4 regions of the Pseudomonas sp. MF09156 genome follow, and region 4 is predicted to be linked to each of the others. Evidence: predicted binding sites of a transcription regulator. Region 4 holds the regulator's gene; each other region holds the start of a gene.

Region 1 (5,196 bases), 100 kb from region 4:
AATGGCGGCGTTGAGGGCCAGCAGGTTGGTTTGCTCGGCAATCGAACGGATCACCCCAAGCACACTGACAATCGACGACACGTCCTGTTGCAGGCTGTCCAGGGACACGCCACTGCTGCGGATGTCATTCACCAGCGCATGAATCTGCGCGATGCTGCCATCCACCACACGCTTGGCGGCCTGGCCTTCGGCGTCGGTCTGCTGCGCCGCCACCGCCGCGCCCTGGGCACTGCGCGCCACTTCATGGGCGGCGGATGACATTTCATTGATCGCGGTTGCCACCTGGTCGGTTTCCTGGCGCTGGCGCTCCATGGCCTGCTCCGAACGATGGGCCTGCTCGGACACCTGGCTGACCAGGCCGGTCAGTTGCGAAGTCATGTCGGTGATCTGGCGCACCAGGCCGTGGATCTTGTCGACAAACCGGTTGAACGAGCCCGCCAGTTCACCCAGTTCGTCCTGGCTGGTGATTGCCAGGCGGCGCGTCAAGTCACCTTCACCGGCGGCGATGTCGTCGAGGTTGGCCTTCATCAGGTGCAAGGGACGCAAGATGGTATTGGCCAGCAGCATGCCCACTGCTGCGATCAGCAACAGCAGCACCGCCGCAATACCGATAATGCTCAACAACACCCCTTCCATACGCTCGTTGACCTTGGCTTCCACCTCGCTGACCAGGGCGTCGATACCGTCGAGGTTGACTGACGTACCGATCACCATGTCCCACTTGGGCAGGTATTCGGTGTAGCCGAGCTTGGGCACCAGTTCGGTTTGCCCCGGCTGGGTCGAGCTGTATTGCAGGTAGTGGCTGCCGTCCTTGCCGACCTTCACCAGGTCGCGGTTGACGTAGACACCGTTGGGGTCGCGGTTGTCCTTGAAGCTTTTGCCCACGCCGTCGGGGCTGTTGCCCTTGAACAGGCGGATGGTTTCGGAGTCGTAGCCGAAGAAATAGCCGTCCTTGCCGTAGGTGGTGTTGGACAGCAACTTGACCACCTGCGCCCGCGCCTCTGTGTCGCCAGGGGCTGCGGCGTCGTACAGCGGCTTGATGGTGGTCATCGCCACCTCGACATAACTTTGCAGGGTGGCCTTGGCGTTGTTGAGCAGGCGCTGGCGGGTTTCGGCCACCTCGGTGCGCGCCTGTTCCTTGAGGATCCACACCGTGGTCAGGCTGATGACCACCGCGAACAACAACACCGGCAATACGGCAAGGGACAGGACTTTGGCCTTCAGACTCAGACGCATGGATCTTCTCTCTTGTAGGGCAACGTTAAGAGGTTAACGGCCCGCAGAGAAAAAACTGTAGGAGCCGGCAAGCCGACTCCTACAGGGGGTGTTACAGGGTCATCGCGGCAAACCAGCCGAACACCAGCAACGGCAGGTTGTAGTGCAGGAAGGTCGGGACCACGGTGTCCCAGATATGGTGATGCTGGCCGTCGATATTCAGACCCGAGGTCGGCCCCAGGGTGGAGTCCGACGCGGGAGAGCCGGCATCGCCTAGGGCCCCGGCGGTGCCGACGATGCAGACGATGGCCAGCGGGCTGAACCCCAGTTGCACACACAGCGGCACAAAAATCGCCGCAAGGATCGGCACGGTGGAGAATGACGAGCCAATGCCCATGGTCACCAGCAGGCCCACCAGCAGCATCAACAGCGCCCCCACGCCACGGCTGTGGCCGATGAAGGCGGCGGAGGCCTGCACCAGCGTCTGTACCTGGCCGGTAGCCTTGAGCACTTCGGCAAACCCGGAAGACGCGATCATGATGAAGCCGATCATCGCCATCATCTTCATGCCTTCGGTGAACAGGTCATCGGTGTCGCGCCAGCGCACGATGCCCGATACCGAGAAGATCAGGAAACCCGCCAGGGCGCCGATGATCATCGAGTCCAGCCACAACTGGATAATAAAGGCCGAGGCAATGGCCAGCCCGGCCACCAGCAGGGTCAGCGGGTTGTATTGCACCGCCACTTGCTCGACCCGTTCGATTTTCTCCAGGTCATAGACGCGCTTTTTGCGGTAGCTGATAAACACCGCCACCAGCAGGCCGAACACCATGCCCAGCGCCGGGATGCCCATGGCATGGGTGACATTGACCTGGCTGATATCCACCCCGCTCTTGGCAACGTTGGCCAGCAGGATCTGGTTGAGGAAGATGTTGCCGAAGCCCACCGGCAGGAACATGTACGGGGTGATCAGGCCGAAGGTCATGACGCAGGCGATCAGGCGCCGGTCAATCTGCAACTTGGTCAGTACATACAGCAGCGGTGGCACCAGCAACGGGATAAAGGCGATATGGATCGGCAGGATGTTCTGCGAGGCAATCGCCACCGCCCCCAGCAGGCAGATCAGCAGCCATTTGACGTGACTGCCGCCGGTAGCCTCCTGGCGGTCCACCAGCAGCAGGGCCTTGTCCGCCAGGGCGTGGGCCAGGCCGGACTTGGCAATCGCCACGGCGAAAGCACCGAGCAACGCGTAGGACAGCGCCACTGTGGCACCGCCGCCCAGGCCGCTGTTGAACGCGCTGAGCGTCGCGTCGATCCCCAGGCCGCCGGTCAAGCCGCCGACCAGCGCGCCGACGATGATCGCGATGACCACATGCACGCGGGACAGGCTGAGCACGAGCATGGTACCGACCGCGGCGATTACTGCGTTAATCATGGTTACCTCAAGACAGAAACATAAAAACAACACGCGCCGGCGCCCTGGCCAGATGGCGACCACGGCACACGCAGAAAGGGAGTTTTATTAGAGGGCGCGCACTTTGCAGCAGCCGGCGCGTCATGTCAAAGCACGACGTCGCAAACAGAATTCAATTGATCGTATGAATAAAGAAAAAAACCACGCGGCCGATACAACGGATCATCTCTGTCGTAACGAAAGGTTAAGGATCTCCATGTCGCTCAGGCAGCTGTCCATTCAATGGAAAATCACCCTCCTCGCCGGCCTTTGTCTGTTGGGGATCGTGACCCTGCTGGTGGGTCTGTCGCTGTATCGGATGGACCAGAGCTCACAAAGGGTCCAGACCTCCAGTACGCAGATGCTCAATGTCGCGGCCCAATCGCGCATCGAAGCCCAGGGTGAAGTCCAGGCCCTGGGCATCCGCCAGCAATTTATGGACGCCTATCAGTACGGCCATGGTTTTTCGCGCCAGGTGCTGTTTTTGCGCGAACAGGCCGAGAAGCGCTTTCTCGATGCCTTCGACCTGCGTGAGGACCTGACCCGCCAGGTCAAGGCTGCCCTGCAAGCCAACCCGGACCTGCTGGGCCTGTCCCTGGTCTTTGAAGCCAACGCCCTGGATGGCAAGGATGAGCTGTTCGCCGGCCAGGCGGAGCTGGGCAGCAATGAAAAGGGACGCTTTGCCCTGTACTGGTCGCAGCCGACACCCGGCACGCTGACCTCGATGGCGCTGCCGGAAAGCGATATGTCCGACACCAGCGTCGGCCCCAGCGGCGAAAAGGCCAACACCTGGTTCACCTGCCCGCGCAGCACGCTCAAGCCGTGTGTGATCGAGCCGTACTTCTATGTGATCGACGGGCACAACGTATTGCTGACCAGCATCGTGTTCCCGCTCATGGTCAATGGCAAAGTCATCGCCTCGCTGTCGGTGGACATCAACCTCAACAGCCTGCAGGCCGTCAGCCAGAACGCCAGCCGCAAACTGTATGACGGCCAGACCAACGTCAGCATCATCAGCCCGGTGGGTTTGCTCGCCGGCTACAGCCCGGATGCCAGCAAGCTCAGCCAGCGCCTGGACAGCGTGGATACCGCCAGCGGCGCGCAACTGATCAGCGCCATGGCCAGCAGCACCCAGACCTACAGCCTGCGTACCGATCATCAACTCAAGGTCCTGGCCCCCTTCCAGCCCATTCCCAATGGCAAGTCCTGGGGCGTGTTGCTGGATGTGCCGGAACAAGTCCTGATCGGCCCCGCGCAAGCCCTCAAGGCCGAGCTGGATGCCGACAACACCAAAGGCACCCTGCTGGAACTGGGCCTGGGCCTGCTCGCCGCCATCGTCGGCTTGCTGTTGGTGTGGCTGATGGCCCGCAGCGTGACCCGGCCGATCCTCGGCGTGGCCCGTATGCTGGAGGATATCGCCAGCGGCGAAGGCGACCTGACCCGGCGCCTGGCCTACGACAAGCGCGATGAGCTGGGCGAGTTGGCCAGTTGGTTCAACCGCTTCCTCGACAAACTGCAACCGATCATTGCCGAGGTCAAACGCTCGGTACAGGACGCGCGCAGCACCGCCGACCAATCGGCGGCGATTGCCAGCCAGACCAGCGCCGGCATGGACCAGCAGTACCGCCAGGTGGATCAGGTGGCCACCGCCTCCCACGAAATGAGCGCCACCGCCCAGGATGTCGCGCGCAGCGCCGCCCAGGCAGCACAAGCCGCCCGCGATGCCGACCAGGCCACCCGCGAAGGCCTGACCGTGATCGACCGCACCACCACCAGCATCGGCCACCTGGCCGCCGACATGAGTACGGCGATGGCCCAGGTCGAAGGCCTGGCGGCCAATAGCGAGCAGATCGGTTCAGTGCTGGAAGTGATCCGCGCGATTGCCGAACAGACCAACCTGTTGGCGCTCAACGCCGCCATCGAAGCCGCCCGCGCCGGTGAGGCCGGGCGCGGTTTTGCGGTGGTGGCGGACGAAGTGCGCAACCTCGCGCGGCGCACCCAGGAGTCGGTGGAAGAAACCCGCCAAGTGATCGAACAGTTGCAAAACGGCACCCAGGAAGTGGTGAGTTCCATGAACAACAGCCACCGCCAGGCCCAGGGCAGTGTCGAGCAGGTGGGCCAGGCCGTCACGGCATTGCGCCAGATCGGCGACGCCGTGACTGTGATCAGCGACATGAACCTGCAGATCGCCAGCGCCGCCGAACAGCAAAGCGCGGTGGCCGAGGAGATCAACAGCAACGTGGCGACGATTCGCGACGTGACCGAGTCGCTGTCGGAACAAGCCAATGAATCGGCGCGGGTCAGCCAGACGCTGAACAGCCTGGCCAATCAGCAACAGGGGTTGATGGACCAGTTCCGAGTCTGATGGCGCCTTAAAATGCGCGGGGCCTGGCGCTGGATGCAACATCCAGCTCACACCCCCACAGCTCCAGCGCCGGTCGGCTCGCGTGTGGCGGGCCGAGCCAGGCACTCAGCCAGTGGCAGCGCTGGTTGAAGCACACTTGATAATCCCCGGCCTCGGGGGCTCG
Region 2 (5,196 bases), on a different contig from region 4:
TCGCCCAAGTGAGCGAGTCGGGCTTGCAGGAGGGCGCGCGCTGGGGCGATATCCAGGTTTCCGGCAGCACGCCGATGCATGGTGGGCCGCAGGAGCTGGGCATCTACAACGCCATGCAAAGCGTGCCGAGGGCAGATGGCAAGCGCGAGGTGGTCAGCGGCAGCAGTTACTTGCAGATTGTCACTTTCGACGACCAGGGGCCCAAGGCCGAAGGCGTGTTGGCGTTCTCGCTGTCCAGCGATCCGGCGTCGCCCCACTTCAAGGATCAGACCCAGGCGTTCTCCGCGAAAAAGCTCAGCCCGTTGCCGTTTACCGAGCAGCAGATCAAGGCTGATCCGCAGTATCAACGGCAGGTGATCCACGAGTAGGGGATTTAGTCGGCGAGCAGGCGCGTCACGGCGGCAAAGGCCTGGTCATGCCGCGCCTGCCAATCCCCGCCAATCACCTTGAAGGGCTGGTGATGCTGCTCCAGCCAGTCGCGGCTGGCCTGGAAGAAGGCCTGGCGGTCTGCCAGGTCTGGCTGGCAGCGCTGGCCATCGGCGGTCCAGCCAATGCCTTCGGGCGACAGCAGCAGGTGCAGGTCGTAGTGGCGGGCCAGCAGCGCCTCATCGAGCCATGCCGGGGCATCGCCAAACAGGGTCAGGCTCCAGAGCTTGTTGGTCAGCAAGTGGGTGTCGAGGATCAACAGTTGCGGCTGCCGGGCGCGGCCGGCATCTTCCCAGGCCAGTTGGCCACGGGCGATGTCCGGGATGTCGGCCAGGGTCGTGTCACGCTGGTAATGGTCGATGAAATAGCGCACATATTCGCCCACCAGCACCGCGCCGAAATGCGCTTGCAGCTGCTCGGCCAGCCAGCTCTTACCGCTGGACTCGGGGCCTGCCATCACCAGCACCTTCATGTGCGCAACGCCGGGTCGGCGCGCCATTCGCGCCAGCCTTGCACGGCAATCACGGTGAACAAGGCGTAGAGCGCGGCTGTCAGGTACAGCCCTTTGTAGACAAACAGGCCGACAAAAATCACATCGACCACAATCCACAGCGCCCAGCATTGCACGCGTTTTTGCGCCATCCACATCTGCGCCACCAGGCTGAAACCGGTCAGGGCGGCATCCAGCCAGGGTTGCGCGGCATCGGTCCAGTGGGCCATGGCGGCGCCCAGCAGCAGGCTGCCCACGGCGCCAATGGTCAGGCTCAGGAGGATGGCCTGGCCGCCAAGACGGGTGACCTGGCGCCCTTGCTTGACCTCGCCGGCGCGGGTCCACTGCCACCAACCGTAGACTTGCAGGCCGGCGTAGACCACTTGCAGCAGCATGTCCGAATACAGCTTCACTTCGAAGAACACCCAGGTGTACAGCAGCACCATGACCAGGCCGATCGGCCAGCACCATGGGTTCTGCTTGACCGTCAGCCAGACGGCAATCACCCCCAGCGCGGCGGCAAACAGTTCAAGCCCGGACATGGGATTCCTTGGAAGAGTCGAAGAGGAGGGCGATTGTACCCAACCTCCCAGGCAAATGCAGAACCCCTGTAGGCGCTGGCAAACCAGCCCCTACACAGTGGGCGTTAGACCTTGAACTGGCGCAGCAGGCCGTTGAGCTCTTCGCTCAAGTCCTTCAGGTGCACGCTGGCCACACTCGACTGCTGGGCCGCCAGCGCAGTGCTGTGGGACAGGCCGGCAGCCTGGGTCACGTTCTGGTTGATGTCTTCCACCACATGGGCCTGTTGCAGGGTTGCGCTGGCAATCGAGGCGTTGAGGCCGTTGAGGTTGCGCAGGGCCTGGCCGATGGCATTCAGGCTGGCGCCCGCCTGGCCGGCTTGTTCGATGGTCAGTTGCGAGGCCTGGTGGCTGTCGCTGATCACCTTGACTGCTGCTTCGGAATGCCCTTGCAGGCGTTCGATCATGCTCTGGATTTCGGCGGTGGACTTTTGCGTACGCTGGGCCAGCAGGCGCACCTCATCGGCAACCACCGCAAAACCACGGCCCTGTTCGCCAGCGCGGGCGGCTTCGATGGCGGCGTTGAGGGCCAGCAGGTTGGTCTGGTCGGCAATCGAGCGAATCACCTCCAGCACCCCGCCAATCTGCGTGCTTTCGGTGGACAGGGTGCGGATCACTTCCACCGCCTGGCTGATGGTGCCGGACAGCGCGTCGATCTGTTGCAGGCTGCCGTCGATATTGACCTGGCCCTGTTCGGCCTGGGTCTGGGCATCGCGCATTTCGCTGGCGGCGTGTTCGGCATTCTTGGCCACGTCCTGCACGCCGTAGGTCACTTCGTTAATAGCGGTGGCCACCAACTCCATCTGCTGGGACTGCTGCTGGCTGCGGTCATGGGCCTGGCTGGCGTTGCTGCCCAGTTCGGCGGACGACTGGCCCAGGGCATTGGCGCACACCTGCAACTGGCTGACCACCTGGCGCAGCTTGGCAGTGAAGGTGTTGAAGTGCCGCGACAGTTGCGTGACCTCGTCCTGGCCATGGGTGTCGAGGCTGCGGGTCAGGTCGCTTTCACCGCTGGCGATGTTGGCCATGGCATGCACCGCTTCTTGCAGCGGGCGCACGATGCTGCGGGCAATCAGCACCACCAGCAGGGCCATGATCAGCGCAATGCCCAGGCCGATCAGCGAGGCTTCCCACACCTGGCCACGGAACTGTGCCTGCACATCATCTACATAGACGCCGGAGCCGATGATCCAGCCCCAGGGTTCGAACAACTGGATATAAGAGGTCTTGGCCACGGGCTCAGCCGCGCCAGGTTTCGGCCAACGGTAATCGACCATGCCGGCGCCCTTGGCCTTGGCCAGGGTGACGAATTCGTTGAACACCGCAAAGCCGTCCGGATCACGGATGGCCGAGAGGTTCTGGCCGTCAAGCTTGGGGTTGGCCGGGTGCATGATCATCACCGGCGTCAGGTCATTGATCCAGAAATAGTCATCCTGGTCATAGCGCAGCCCACGCACCACGCTCAGGGCTTGCTTCTGCGCGGCTTCGCGGGTCAGTACGCCGGTGGTTTCGAGGCTGTGATAAAAATTCAGAATCCCGCTGGCGGTCTGTACCACATGCTGGGTCTGCTGGCTCTTGGCCTGGTAGAGGTCGTCGTGGATCTGCTTGAGCATCAGCAAACCCAGGGTCAGCAACATCAACACGGCGACTATCAGGATCATCCAGAGGCGCCGGCTGATCGACATATTGCGCAAACTATTCATAGTCTTGTCACTCCGCGTTCTTATAATTTTCGGTGCTGCGTTGATCAGCCAGTGATAACGCGAAGCGAAATCCGGGCTTGTCTGATAGGCTTTCGGCCCGGAATCAAAAAACCTGAGTGCTGCCTGATTTTTCACAGAATTTTTGCAGTTCAGCCTTGATCCTGCGCGCGGCCTTGCAGCGTGCTCATCGTTAGTGAACACCTAGAAAATATCAACGAGGCATGCCGTCGCATGACCTTTTGGGGGAATAATGGATCTTTGGACCGCCTTTCAGGCACTGATACTTGGCATTGTCGAAGGGCTGACGGAGTTCTTGCCGATCTCCAGTACCGGGCACCAGATTATCGTCGCCGATTTGCTCGACTTCGGTGGCGAACGCGCCATGGCGTTCAACATCATCATTCAACTGGGCGCCATCCTGGCGGTGGTCTGGGAGTTCCGGCGCAAGATCCTTGACGTGGTGACCGGCCTGCCGACCCAGCGCAACGCCCAGCGCTTTACCATCAACCTGCTGATCGCCTTCCTTCCGGCGGTGGTGCTGGGGGTGATTTTTGCCGACCTGATCCACGAATACCTGTTCAACCCGATCACCGTGGCCACTGCGCTGGTGATCGGTGGGGTGATCATGTTGTGGGCCGAGCGCCGCGAGCATGTCATCCATGCCGAAACCGTCGATGACATCACCTGGAAAGACGCCTTGAAAGTCGGCTTTGCCCAGTGCCTGGCGATGATTCCGGGCACGTCGCGTTCCGGTTCGACCATCATCGGCGGCCTGCTGTTCGGCCTGTCGCGCAAGACGGCGACCGAGTTCTCGTTCTTCCTGGCAATGCCAACCATGGTCGGCGCGGCGGTGTATTCGGGCTACAAGTACCGTGAGCTGTTCCAGCCTGCGGACCTGCCGGTGTTCGCGCTCGGCTTTGTGGTCTCGTTCATCTTCGCGATGATTGCGGTGCGCGGTCTGCTCAAGTTCATCGCCAGCCACAGCTACGCAGTGTTTGCCTGGTACCGCATTGGGTTCGGCTTGCTGATCCTGGCCACCTGGCAGTTCGGCTGGATTGACTGGGCGGCGGCCAAGGCGTGATGACCATCCAGCATCCGCGCTTCAAGGCCCTGGTGTTTGTGCTGTTGTGTGCCGTGCCGTTGTTTGGCGCGGCACTGCTGGCGTATCGCGGGGTGTCGCTGATCCCGCTGGCGGCCTATGGGCTGGTCAGTGTGGTGACGTTTTGCTTGTACTGGAGCGACAAGCGCAAGGCCCAGAGCGACAGCTGGCGCACCCCGGAAAAGATCCTGCACGCGATGGAGCTGGCCGGTGGCTGGCCCGGTGCGTTGGTGGCACAGCAGGTGTTTCGCCACAAGACGCGCAAGGTGTCGTATCAGGTGGTGTTCTGGTTGATCGTGGTGCTGCACCAGGTGTTCTGGATCGATCAGTTGTTTCTGGGTGGCACGCTGCTGGCGGTCTTCTAGCTGTGTGGGGCTTGGGAGCGAAGCTGCGCTCCCACAGGGGTATGTGCATGTCTCGATGATCAAGTTGTGTGCAAGACGACCTGGACTGGCTTACTCGTCCAGCCTCAGGCCGATCTGCGTACGCTTGGGCAGTTTGCTCACCACCAACTGGTGGGAGCGCTGCAGCAAACCGCGCAACTCCTCGCCGCCCAGCGGGTAGGGCAGTTGCATGATGATCCACTGCGCGCGTGCCAGGTACGGCGCCGGGTGGATGCCCGGGCGGTCCACGTGGCCGAGGAACAGCTCCTTGTCGACCTTGAACGCCAGGGAGTCACCCCGCAGGTTCTGCAACGCGAACATCTTGTTGCCGGCAATCGAGAACACCCGCACTCCACCCCATTTGTAATCCTCGCGCGCACCGGGCAGGCCCAGGCAGAACTGGGCGACGTCGTCTTCGGTCATGATCCGGGTGTTCATAGCAGGCGATCTCCGCAATTGTTGAAGGCGTGGGCCAAAAAGTCGATCCAGGCGCGCACCGCTGGGGATACGCCGCGTC
Region 3 (5,196 bases), 600 kb from region 4:
CAATTCCACGAAGAGCACGGCGAAGTCTGCCCAGCCAACTGGAAAAAAGGCGACAAAGGCATGAACGCTTCGCCAGCAGGCGTTGCGGCTTACCTGACCGAGAACGCTGGCAAGCTGTAAGCCAGGTTCGCGGTGAAAAAAAACCGGCCTGAGAGGGCCGGTTTTTTTATGCGTGGGATTTGGCGATTCAATCAGTCGCTGAAATCTTCCCAGCCGCCCATCTGCTTCCAGCGGTTGACGATGCCGCAGAACAGATCGGCAGTCTTCTCGGTGTCGTAGCGAGCTGAGTGGGCCTCGCGACCGTCGAAGTCGATACCGGCTGCCTGGCACGCCTTGGCCAGTACGGTCTGGCCATAAGCCAGGCCAGCCAGGGTGGCGGTGTCAAAGCTGGAGAACGGGTGAAACGGGTTGCGCTTCATGTCCAGGCGCGCCACGGCGGCGTTGAGGAAGCCCAGGTCGAAGCTGCTGTTGTGGCCGACCAGGATCGCGCGTTTGCAGCCGTTGGCCTTCAAGGCCTTGCGTACGCCACGGAAGATATCGGTCAATGCCGCTTCTTCGCTAACGGCCATGCGCAACGGATGGTCGAGCTTGATCCCAGTGAATTCCAGGGCTGCGGCTTCGATGTTGGCGCCTTCAAACGGCTCGACGCGGAAGAAATGGGTGTGTTCTGGATACACAAAGCCCTGTTCGTCCATGCCGATGGTGGTTGCTGCAATTTCCAGCAGCGCATCGGTAGCGCAATTGAAGCCGCCGGTTTCTACGTCGATAACGACAGGCAGATAGCCGCGAAAACGCTCGGCCATCGGATGGCGCGAACCGCCGCCACCGTGTTCCTGTTCGTCGTCGTAATGGTCTTCACTCACTTGTGTTCCTCCAGCAGGCGCCAGCGCAGTGTTTCACCGGCGCGCAGCGGGATAACGGTCAGCTCGCCAAATGGCAGGCTGGTGGGGGCGGTCCAGTCTTCACGGACCAGGGTAATACGGTCGGTATTCGCCGGCAGGCCGTAGAAACGCGGGCCATTGAGGCTGGCGAAAGCCTCGAGTTTGTCCAGGGCGTTACGCGCCTCGAAGGCCTCGGCGTACAGCTCGATCGCCGCATAAGCGGTGTAGCAGCCGGCACAGCCGCAGGCCGCTTCCTTGGCGTGCTGGGCGTGGGGCGCCGAGTCGGTGCCGAGGAAGAACTTCGCATTGCCACTGGTAGCCGCATCGAGCAACGCCACCTGGTGGGTGTTGCGCTTGAGGATCGGCAGGCAATAGAAGTGCGGCCGGATCCCGCCCACCAGCATGTGGTTGCGGTTGTACAGCAGGTGATGCGCGGTGATGGTCGCGCCGACGTTGGCCGACGCCTCGGTGACGAACTGCACGGCGTCTGCGGTGGTGATGTGCTCGAACACCACCTTGAGGGTCGGGAACAGTTCGACCACACGGCGCATGTGTTCGTCGATGAAGATCTTCTCGCGGTCGAACACATCGACATCGCCACGGGTGACTTCACCGTGGATCAGCAGCGGCATGCCCACTTCGGCCATGGCTTCGATGGCGGGCAGGATCTTGTCGATACTGGTCACGCCTGAGTCGGAGTTGGTCGTGGCGCCGGCCGGATACAGCTTGGCGGCGTGTACGAAACCGCTGGCCTTGGCCTCGCGGATTTCGGCGGGCTGGGTGCGGTCGGTCAGGTAGAGCACCATCAACGGTTCGAAGCGGCTGCCGGCCGGCCGCGCAGCGAGGATGCGCTGGCGATAGGCGTCGGCTTCTGCGGCATTGCGCACCGGAGGTACCAGGTTAGGCATGATGATGGCGCGGCCAAACGTGCGCGCAACATCGGCCACGGTTTGGGGCAACGCAGCACCATCGCGAAGATGAATATGCCAGTCGTCGGGACGCAGCAGGGTCAGGCGGTCGGACATTGGGGATTCCAGGCGGGTCAATCTGGTGGGAATGCTACCGGAAAAGACTCTTGCAGGCACTCGCTATCAAGTTTTGCAGGACGCGACCGATATCCCTGGGTATGCCTTAACGATGTATGACGCCTTGTTGTGTTGTAGAAACCAGTGGAGCCGCCCGTGCGCCAGCAATATCTAGCCCTGCTCAGCGTGTTCGCCAGCCTGCCCGCGATGGCCCTGACGTTCCAGACGCGCCTGGAAAATATTGAGTGGAAGGTGGAAGGCGACAAGTTCGAGTGCCGCTTGAGCCAGCCGATTGCCGATTTTGGTTCGGGTGAGTTCGTGCGCCGGGCCGGCGAGCAGGCGACATTTCGTTTGAAAGCCTACAACGGTGCGTTGGGCGTCGGCTCTGCAACACTATTGGCGGCGGCCGCGCCGTGGCAGCCTGGGCGCGGTGATATCAACCTCGGCGCCGTGCGGGCCGGCAGTGGTGATGTGCTGTTCAACAGTTCCCAGCCCCAGGCCGGGCGCCTGTTCAATGGCTTGCTCGATGGCCGCAGCCCGACCGTGCGCCACTATTCGCGGGATGGCGGTTATTCGGAGATCCGCCTGCTGCCGGTACGCTTTAACAAGGCCTACAGCGACTACCAGTTGTGTACCGCGAAGTTGCTGCCGATGAACTTCGAGCAGGTCAAGCAGGCTGAAGTCGGCTTTCCGGGCGGCGGCATCGACCTGGACCCAGCCGCCAAGGCCAAGTTGATGGTGATGCTTGAGTTCATCAAGGCCGACCCTACGGTCAACCATATCGAGCTGGACGGCCACTCGGACAACAGCGGCAACCGCCTGACCAATCGTGACCTGTCCCGACGCCGAGGCTTGGCCGTGATGGACTTCTTCAAGGCCAACGGCATCCCCGAGTCGCAGATCGTGCTGCGTTTCCACGGTGAACGTTATCCACTGGTACCCAATACCAATCCTGCCAACCGGGCGAAGAACCGACGGGTGAATATCCACCTCGACCGCGTGCCCGCCCCAGAAAAGCCGGCGCCTCAGGCTGCGGGTCCGGCGAACGCAGCAGCGACCTCTTAGGTGCGGCCATTCGTCGCTCGCCCGACATAATCTGTCGCTTTATCTTCATTTGCTGTCGCGCCCCTGTAATTTCACGGTTTTGATCGGTAGAATCGACGCCTTTCCGTAAAACCCCGTGGAGTGATGGCATGGCCGACGTAAACAAGGTCGTTCTCGCGTATTCCGGCGGCCTGGACACTTCGGTGATCCTCAAGTGGCTGCAGGATACTTATAACTGTGAAGTGGTGACCTTTACCGCTGACCTGGGTCAGGGCGAAGAGGTCGAACCTGCACGAGCCAAGGCGCAAGCCATGGGCGTCAAAGAGATCTACATTGACGACCTGCGCGAAGAATTCGTCCGCGATTTCGTTTTCCCGATGTTTCGCGCCAACACCGTCTACGAAGGCGAGTACCTGCTGGGTACTTCCATCGCACGTCCTCTGATCGCCAAGCGCCTGATCGAAATTGCCAATGAAACCGGCGCAGACGCCATTTCCCATGGTGCCACCGGCAAGGGCAACGACCAGGTGCGTTTCGAACTGGGCGCCTATGCCTTGAAGCCAGGCGTGAAAGTGATTGCTCCTTGGCGTGAGTGGGACCTGCTGTCCCGTGAAAAGCTGATGGATTACGCTGAAAAGCACGCCATCCCGATCGAGCGCCACGGTAAGAAAAAGTCCCCGTACTCGATGGATGCCAACCTCCTGCACATCTCCTATGAAGGCGGCGTACTGGAAGACACCTGGACCGAGCACGAAGAAGACATGTGGAAATGGACCGTCTCCCCGGAGAACGCTCCTGACAAGCCGCAATACCTGGAACTGACCTACCGCAACGGCGACATCGTTGCGCTGGACGGTGTCGAAATGACTCCGGCCACCGTACTGGCGACCCTGAACCGTATCGGTGGCGAGCACGGTATCGGTCGTCTGGATATCGTCGAAAACCGCTACGTGGGCATGAAGTCCCGTGGCTGCTACGAAACCCCGGGTGGCACCATCATGCTGCGCGCTCACCGCGCCATCGAGTCCATCACCTTGGACCGTGAAGTAGCTCATCTCAAGGACGAGCTGATGCCCAAGTACGCCAGCCTGATCTACACCGGCTACTGGTGGAGCCCTGAGCGCCTGATGCTGCAACAGATGATCGACGCGTCCCAGGTCCATGTGAACGGCGTTGTGCGCCTGAAGCTGTACAAGGGCAACGTGATTGTCACCGGTCGCAAGTCCGATGAGTCGCTGTTCGACGCCAACATCGCGACCTTTGAAGAAGATGGCGGCGCCTACAACCAGGCCGACGCCGCTGGCTTCATCAAGCTCAACGCTCTGCGCATGCGCATTGCGGCCAACAAGGGCCGCAAGTTGTTCTGATGTCGTCCAGGCTGGATAAAAAGTGGTCCCTCGAATGAGGGGCCATTTTTTTTGACTGTAATTTTGGGCGTCGTTGTTTAATCATGTTTAATGTTTTTTCTGGTGTTGAGGGTGTTGCTGTTTATTATGGGTTGCTTGTGATTTTTGTATCTGGAAGTTGGTAGGTTAACCGTATATGAGTATTTATGTTTAAATTCATTCGGTTAATTAGTAGGACGGATCAGGTATCTGGTTTTATCTTAAGAATTATCTGTCAGATGGTTCGGTACATGGTTAGTAGTGAATTTTTCCATGGAACTTTTCCGAGAGGTGTTTTTCTGTATTGGTCCCTCCCGGTACAACCCTGGCAAGGGGCATTTCCTGAAAGTGGCGTGCGTCGTGTTTACTTTTGCTGGTTTGGCAGGCGTTTTTTTGCTCAAAATATGTTTGCTCACGGAAAGTTCTGAAAGGCCAAACAATAACCCACACATCCATATAGGCGTTTTTTTGTAGGCCTATTCTCATAACTTTGTGGGTTGGGTCTCTGCTTGTCGTTACTTGGGGGGGAGTGCTATGCCAAGGAGGAAACGACTAGGCTATTGTGCTGGTTCTGAATAATTCGAACAGCGAAATTGGACTTGCCCATGAATAAAGTGCTGATCGTGGATGATCATCCCGTCATTCGCCTTGCTGTACGCATGCTAATGGAACGTCATGGTTATGAGGTCGTTGCAGAGACCGATAACGGAGTCGACGCGTTGCAACTAGCGCGGGAGCATATGCCGGATATTGTCATCCTGGATATTGGAATCCCCAAACTTGACGGTTTGGAAGTTATTTGTCGCCTGTCTTCCACCAAGCAGGCGCAACCCTTCAAGGTATTGGTGTTGACGTCGCAGG
Region 4 (5,196 bases):
CTAAACTGGACAGCAAATCGTCTACGTCATCTTGACCTGACATAACGTCTTCACGTTTATCGGCATGAATCTGCGGACCTTCACCCTTGGCGAGGTGTTTTTGTGGATCTTTTTCCGAGAGGATCGCTTCGCGGTCGTGTTCGATGCCGGCAAAACGGTCGACCTGACCGGCCATCAGCACCAGTTTGAGCAGGTTGCTTTCCACTTCGGTGACCAGCAGGGTCACGCGCTTGATCACCTGGCCGGTCAGGTCCTGGTAGTCCTGGGCCAGCAGGATGTCATTGAGGTTGCTGGAAACCGTGCGGTTTTCCTGCTCGCTGCGTGACAGGAAACCCTCGACCCGGCGCGCCAGCTCGCGAAATTCTTCAGCACCCACTTCGCGCCGCATGAAGCGACCCCAATCAGCGCTCAACGCCTTGGCCTCATTGGCCATGCCGTTCACCAGGGGTGTGGCGTTTTCCACCAGGTCCATGGTGCGATTGGCTGCCGCCTCAGTCAGCCTGACCACGTAGGACAGGCGTTCGGTGGCATCGGTGATCTGCGAGATTTCCTCGGCCTGGGGCATGTGCGGGTCGATCTGGAAATTGACGATCGCACTGTGCAACTCACGGGTGAGCTTGCCCACTTCCTGATACAGGCCGCGGTCGCGGGTCTGGTTGAGCTCATGGATCAACTGCACTGCGTCGCCGAACTGGCCTTTTTCCAGGCTTTCGACGAGTTGGTGAGCATGTTTTTTCAGGGTCGACTCAAAGTCGGCCTGCGATGATTCTTTATGCTCCATAGCTCCCCCGTGGCAGCATCAATGACCGATGCGTTCGAAGATTTTTTCAATCTTCTCTTTCAAGGCCAGTGCAGTGAATGGCTTGACCACGTAGCCGTTGACCCCGGCCTGGGCGGCTTCGATGATCTGTTCACGCTTGGCTTCAGCGGTCACCATCAGCACAGGCAGGCTGCGCAGCTTTTCATCAGCGCGCACGTGGCGCAGCAGATCGATACCGGTCATGCCAGGCATGTTCCAGTCGGTTACCAGAAAGTCGATGCTCCCGCTGTTGAGGATCGGAATCGCCGTAATGCCGTCATCCGCCTCGACCGTGTTAGTGAACCCAAGGTCACGCAACAGGTTTTTTATGATCCGCCGCATCGTTGAGAAGTCATCAACGATGAGGATTTTCATGTTCTTGTCCAATTCGACCTCCAAGCAGTCTTAAACGCGTCCAGCACCTGGGCGCGCCATATCATTCAACAGGCATTACACAAAAAGGACTGCTGGGGCACATCACGGGCCGCTCCCGCCAGGCTTGCGCCGTGGCGGTTATCGTTCGCACTGTCCCCACACTGCCTGTCAGCGCGCTCGCCACTCTCCCAAACGCCCCCGCAAGCGGGCCGCGCATTGGCTATGTAGCTGGCTGACCCGCGATTCGCTGACCCCCAGGACCTCACCGATTTCCTTGAGGTTCAGCTCTTCGTCGTAGTACAGCGCCAACACCAGCCGCTCACGTTCCGGCAGATTGGCAATCGCCTCTGCCAGGGCGCCCTGGAAGCGTTCATCTTCCAGGTCGCGTGAAGGCTCCTGGTGAGCGCTCGCGCCATCCTCGTGCAGCCCTTCATGTTCGCCGTCCTGCAGCAGGTCGTCGAAACTGAACAGGCGGCTGCCCAAGGTATCGTTCAAAATCCCGTAGTAATCGTCGAGACTCAATTGGAGTTCGGCCGCAACTTCGTGATCTTTAGCGTCGCGACCGGTTTTTGCTTCAATTGAGCGAATTGCGTCACTCACCATCCGGGTATTGCGGTGGACCGAACGCGGCGCCCAATCACCTTTACGCACTTCATCGAGCATCGCGCCACGGATACGGATACCCGCATACGTCTCGAAACTCGCACCCTTGCTCGCGTCGTACTTGGTCGACACTTCGAGCAGGCCGATCATCCCCGCCTGGATCAGGTCTTCGACCTGGACACTGGCGGGCAGGCGTGCCAGCAGGTGGTAGGCAATGCGCTTGACCAGGGGCGCATAGCGCTCGATCAATTCGCCCTGGCTGTCACGCGCTGATTTTTTGTAAAGGTTGTAGCCGCTGGCTGTCATAGCACCGGTCCCGCACTCGTCTGATGCACCAATCGCTCGACGAAAAACTCCAGATGCCCCCGGGGATTGGCGGGCAGTGGCCAGGTATCGACCTTCTGAGCAATTGCCTTGAACGCCAACGCGCATTTCGAACGAGGGAACGCTTCATAGACTGCACGCTGCTTTTGCACAGCCTTGCGCACACACTCGTCATAGGGAACTGCGCCGACGTATTGTAAGGCGACATCGAGGAAGCGATCCGTGACCTTGGTCAACTTGGCGAACAGGTTGCGCCCTTCTTGCGGGCTCTGGGCCATGTTGGCAAGCACGCGGAAGCGGTTCATGCCGTAGTCGCGGTTGAGCAGTTTGATCAGGGCGTAGGCGTCGGTGATCGAGGTGGGTTCGTCGCAGACCACCAGCAATACTTCTTGCGCGGCGCGCACGAAGCTGACCACGGACTCGCCGATCCCGGCGGCAGTGTCGATCACCAGCACGTCGAGGTTGTCGCCGATATCACTGAAGGCCTGGATCAGGCCGGCGTGCTGCGCCGGGCTCAGATGCACCATGCTCTGGGTGCCGGAGGCGGCCGGGACGATGCGAATCCCCCCAGGCCCCTGCAACAGCACGTCGCGCAGCTCACAGCGGCCTTCAATGACATCGGCCAGGGTATGTTTGGGCGTCAGTCCCAGCAGAACGTCAACGTTCGCCAGGCCCAGGTCGGCATCCAGCAGCATGACGCGGCGGCCAAGCTCTGCCAGGGCCAGGGACAAATTCACTGACACGTTAGTTTTCCCGACGCCACCTTTGCCGCCGGTCACCGCGATCACCTGTACGGGATGCATGCTGCCCATGTTCTTTCTTTACCTTGTCTTGCTTAGCCGCAGGCTACATAGGGTGGCCGCGGTAGCAGACCATCGATGTAGGTACATTGCACTGTGTTGCATGTTGCCGTTCAGCCGACCCGCTTGGCTGGGTTGTGATAGAGGTCGGCGAACATATCCGCCATCGCCTCTTCACTGGGTTCGTCCTGCATTTGCACACTGACCGCGCGGCTGACCAACTGATGACGGCGCGGCAGATGCAAGTCATCCGGGATCCGCGGCCCGTCGGTCAGGTAGGCGACCGGTAATTCATGGCTGATGGCAAGGCTCAACACTTCGCCCAGGCTTGCGGTTTCATCCAGCTTAGTCAGGATGCAACCGGCCAGCCCACAACGTTTGTAGCTGTGGTACGCAGCAGTCAGAACCTGTTTCTGGCTGGTTGTTGCAAGTACCAGGTAATTTTTCGACTTGATCCCGCGCCCGGCCAGGCTTTCCAGTTGCATGCGCAATGCCGGGTCGCTGGCTTGCAGGCCGGCGGTATCGATCAGCACCACGCGCTTGCGCAGCAGCGGGTCGAGGGCGTTGGCCAGGGACTGGCCCGGGTCGACGTGGGTCACCGGCACATTGAGGATCCGGCCCAGGGTCTTGAGCTGTTCCTGGGCACCGATGCGGTAGCTGTCCATGCTCACCAGCGCAATGTTATGGGCGCCGTACTTGAGGACATAACGGGCGGCCAGCTTGGCCAGGGTGGTGGTCTTGCCCATGCCGGCAGGGCCGACCATGGCAATCACGCCACCTTCTTCAAGGGGTTCGATTTCCGGGGTCTGGATCATCCGCGCCAGGTGCGCCAGCAACATGCGCCAGGCCTGGCGAGGCTCTTCTATGCCGGTGGTCAATTCCAGCAAGTCGCGCGACAACGGGCCGGACAGGCCAATGCGTTGCAGGCGGCGCCAGAGGTTGGCCTGTTGCGGCTTGCTGCCTTGCAACTGGTTCCAGGCCAGCGAGCCCAACTGCACTTCCAGCAATTCACGCAGGCCATTGAGCTCAAAACGCATCGAGTCGAACACGCGCTGGTCAACCGCAGCGGCCGGTGCTGGCGCGGCGGGACGTGGCGGCTCGACAAAAGTCGGTTCGACGAGTGGCTCGGCCGCCGTCAGCGGCAGGCCGGCAAACAATTGGCGATTGGTGGTCGCATCGCTGTCGCCACGCATGCTCAGCTCGGCCTGGGCCGAGACAATACGCGAGGCGGTCTTGCGCAACTCGTCTTCGAGTTCCATGTTCGGCACGCGCGGCGCCAAGGCCTGGGGTTTGTAATCCAGGGCAGCCGTCAGCTCGACACCGCCGGCAATGCGACGGTTACCGATAATAGCCGCGTCGGCGCCCAGTTCATCACGAACCAGCTTCATGGCCTGACGCATATCGGCGGCGAAAAAACGCTTTACTTGCATAACCCACTACCTCAGCCGTTGGGCCCTACTGTCGCGACGATAGTCACTTGCTTATTGTCAGGAATTTCCTGGTAAGCCAAAACGTGCAAATTCGGTACTGCCAGGCGTCCAAACCGCGACAACATCGCTCGGACGGGGCCTGCCACCAGCAGAATCACCGGTTGGCCCTGCATTTCCTGGCGCTGTGCGGCGTCAATCAACGAACGCTGCAGCTTTTCAGCCATGCTTGGCTCCAGCAGGACGCCCTCTTCCTGGCCCTGCCCTGCCTTCTGGATACTATTGAGCAATATTTGTTCCAACCTTGGTTCCAAGGTGATGACAGGCAGCTCAGAGTCAAGCCCTACAATGCTTTGGACGATGGCGCGCGACAAACCGACGCGCACCGCAGCCACCAGCGCGGCAGTATCTTGACTCTTGGCGGCATTGTTGGCGATAGCCTCGGCAATGCTGCGAATGTCCCGCACCGGCACCTGTTCGGCCAACAGCGCTTGCAGCACCTTGAGCAGTTGCGACAGCGACAACACCCCCGGCACCAGCTCTTCGGCCAGCTTTGGCGAGGCCTTGGCCAGCAATTGCATGAGTTGCTGGACTTCTTCGTGGCCAATCAACTCGTGGGAGTGCTTGTACAGAATCTGGTTGAGGTGGGTCGCCACCACCGTGCTGGCATCGACCACGGTGTAGCCCAGGGACTGCGCCTGGCTGCGCTGGCTGACTTCGATCCACACCGCGTCCAGGCCAAAAGCCGGATCTTTGGCGGTTATGCCGCTGAGGGTGCCGAAGACCTGGCCGGGGTTGATCGCCAGTTCGCGGTCGGGGTAGATCTCGGCTTCGGCCAGGGTCACGCCCATCAGCGTCAGGCGGTAGG

The links. Region 4 encodes FliA, which starts transcription of late flagellar genes. Its sites were predicted from a motif close to CTAAAGTTTNNNNNNNNNNNGCCGNTAA; they were not measured.
Region 1: AC19YY_RS05405 (methyl-accepting chemotaxis protein) is a predicted target of FliA. The motif match lies at 2,818-2,845, and genes of this name have one in related genera.
Region 2: AC19YY_RS20545 (methyl-accepting chemotaxis protein) is a predicted target of FliA. The motif match lies at 3,287-3,314, and genes of this name have one in related genera.
Region 3: AC19YY_RS01860 (flagellar protein MotY) is a predicted target of FliA. The motif match lies at 1,972-1,999, and genes of this name have one in related genera.

The regions. Positions count from the first base shown of each region.
Region 1 is NZ_JCBCUR010000001.1:1,116,744-1,121,939, forward strand. It holds gene ctpM (methyl-accepting chemotaxis protein CtpM) at 1-1,236, opposite strand, end outside; gene AC19YY_RS05400 (Na+/H+ antiporter family protein) at 1,328-2,647, opposite strand; gene AC19YY_RS05405 (methyl-accepting chemotaxis protein) at 2,886-5,033, shown strand; gene AC19YY_RS05410 (DUF1850 domain-containing protein) at 5,041-5,196, opposite strand, start outside.
Region 2 is NZ_JCBCUR010000010.1:50,116-55,311, forward strand. It holds gene pvdQ (bifunctional acylase PvdQ) at 1-368, shown strand, start outside; gene AC19YY_RS20535 (AAA family ATPase) at 374-898, opposite strand; gene pnuC (nicotinamide riboside transporter PnuC) at 895-1,458, opposite strand; gene AC19YY_RS20545 (methyl-accepting chemotaxis protein) at 1,563-3,197, opposite strand; gene AC19YY_RS20550 (undecaprenyl-diphosphate phosphatase) at 3,448-4,278, shown strand; gene AC19YY_RS20555 (DUF1294 domain-containing protein) at 4,278-4,661, shown strand; gene AC19YY_RS20560 (MmcQ/YjbR family DNA-binding protein) at 4,752-5,102, opposite strand; gene AC19YY_RS20565 (LysR substrate-binding domain-containing protein) at 5,114-5,196, opposite strand, start outside.
Region 3 is NZ_JCBCUR010000001.1:413,502-418,697, forward strand. It holds gene AC19YY_RS01845 (peroxiredoxin) at 1-120, shown strand, start outside; gene rnt (ribonuclease T) at 192-863, opposite strand; gene pyrC (dihydroorotase) at 860-1,906, opposite strand; gene AC19YY_RS01860 (flagellar protein MotY) at 2,063-2,971, shown strand; gene AC19YY_RS01865 (argininosuccinate synthase) at 3,100-4,317, shown strand; gene AC19YY_RS01870 (response regulator transcription factor) at 4,941-5,196, shown strand, end outside.
Region 4 is NZ_JCBCUR010000001.1:1,012,295-1,017,490, reverse strand. It holds gene AC19YY_RS04895 (protein phosphatase CheZ) at 1-781, opposite strand, end outside; gene AC19YY_RS04890 (chemotaxis response regulator CheY) at 800-1,174, opposite strand; gene fliA (RNA polymerase sigma factor FliA) at 1,343-2,083, opposite strand; gene fleN (flagellar synthesis regulator FleN) at 2,080-2,913, opposite strand; gene flhF (flagellar biosynthesis GTPase FlhF) at 3,015-4,331, opposite strand; gene flhA (flagellar biosynthesis protein FlhA) at 4,343-5,196, opposite strand, start outside.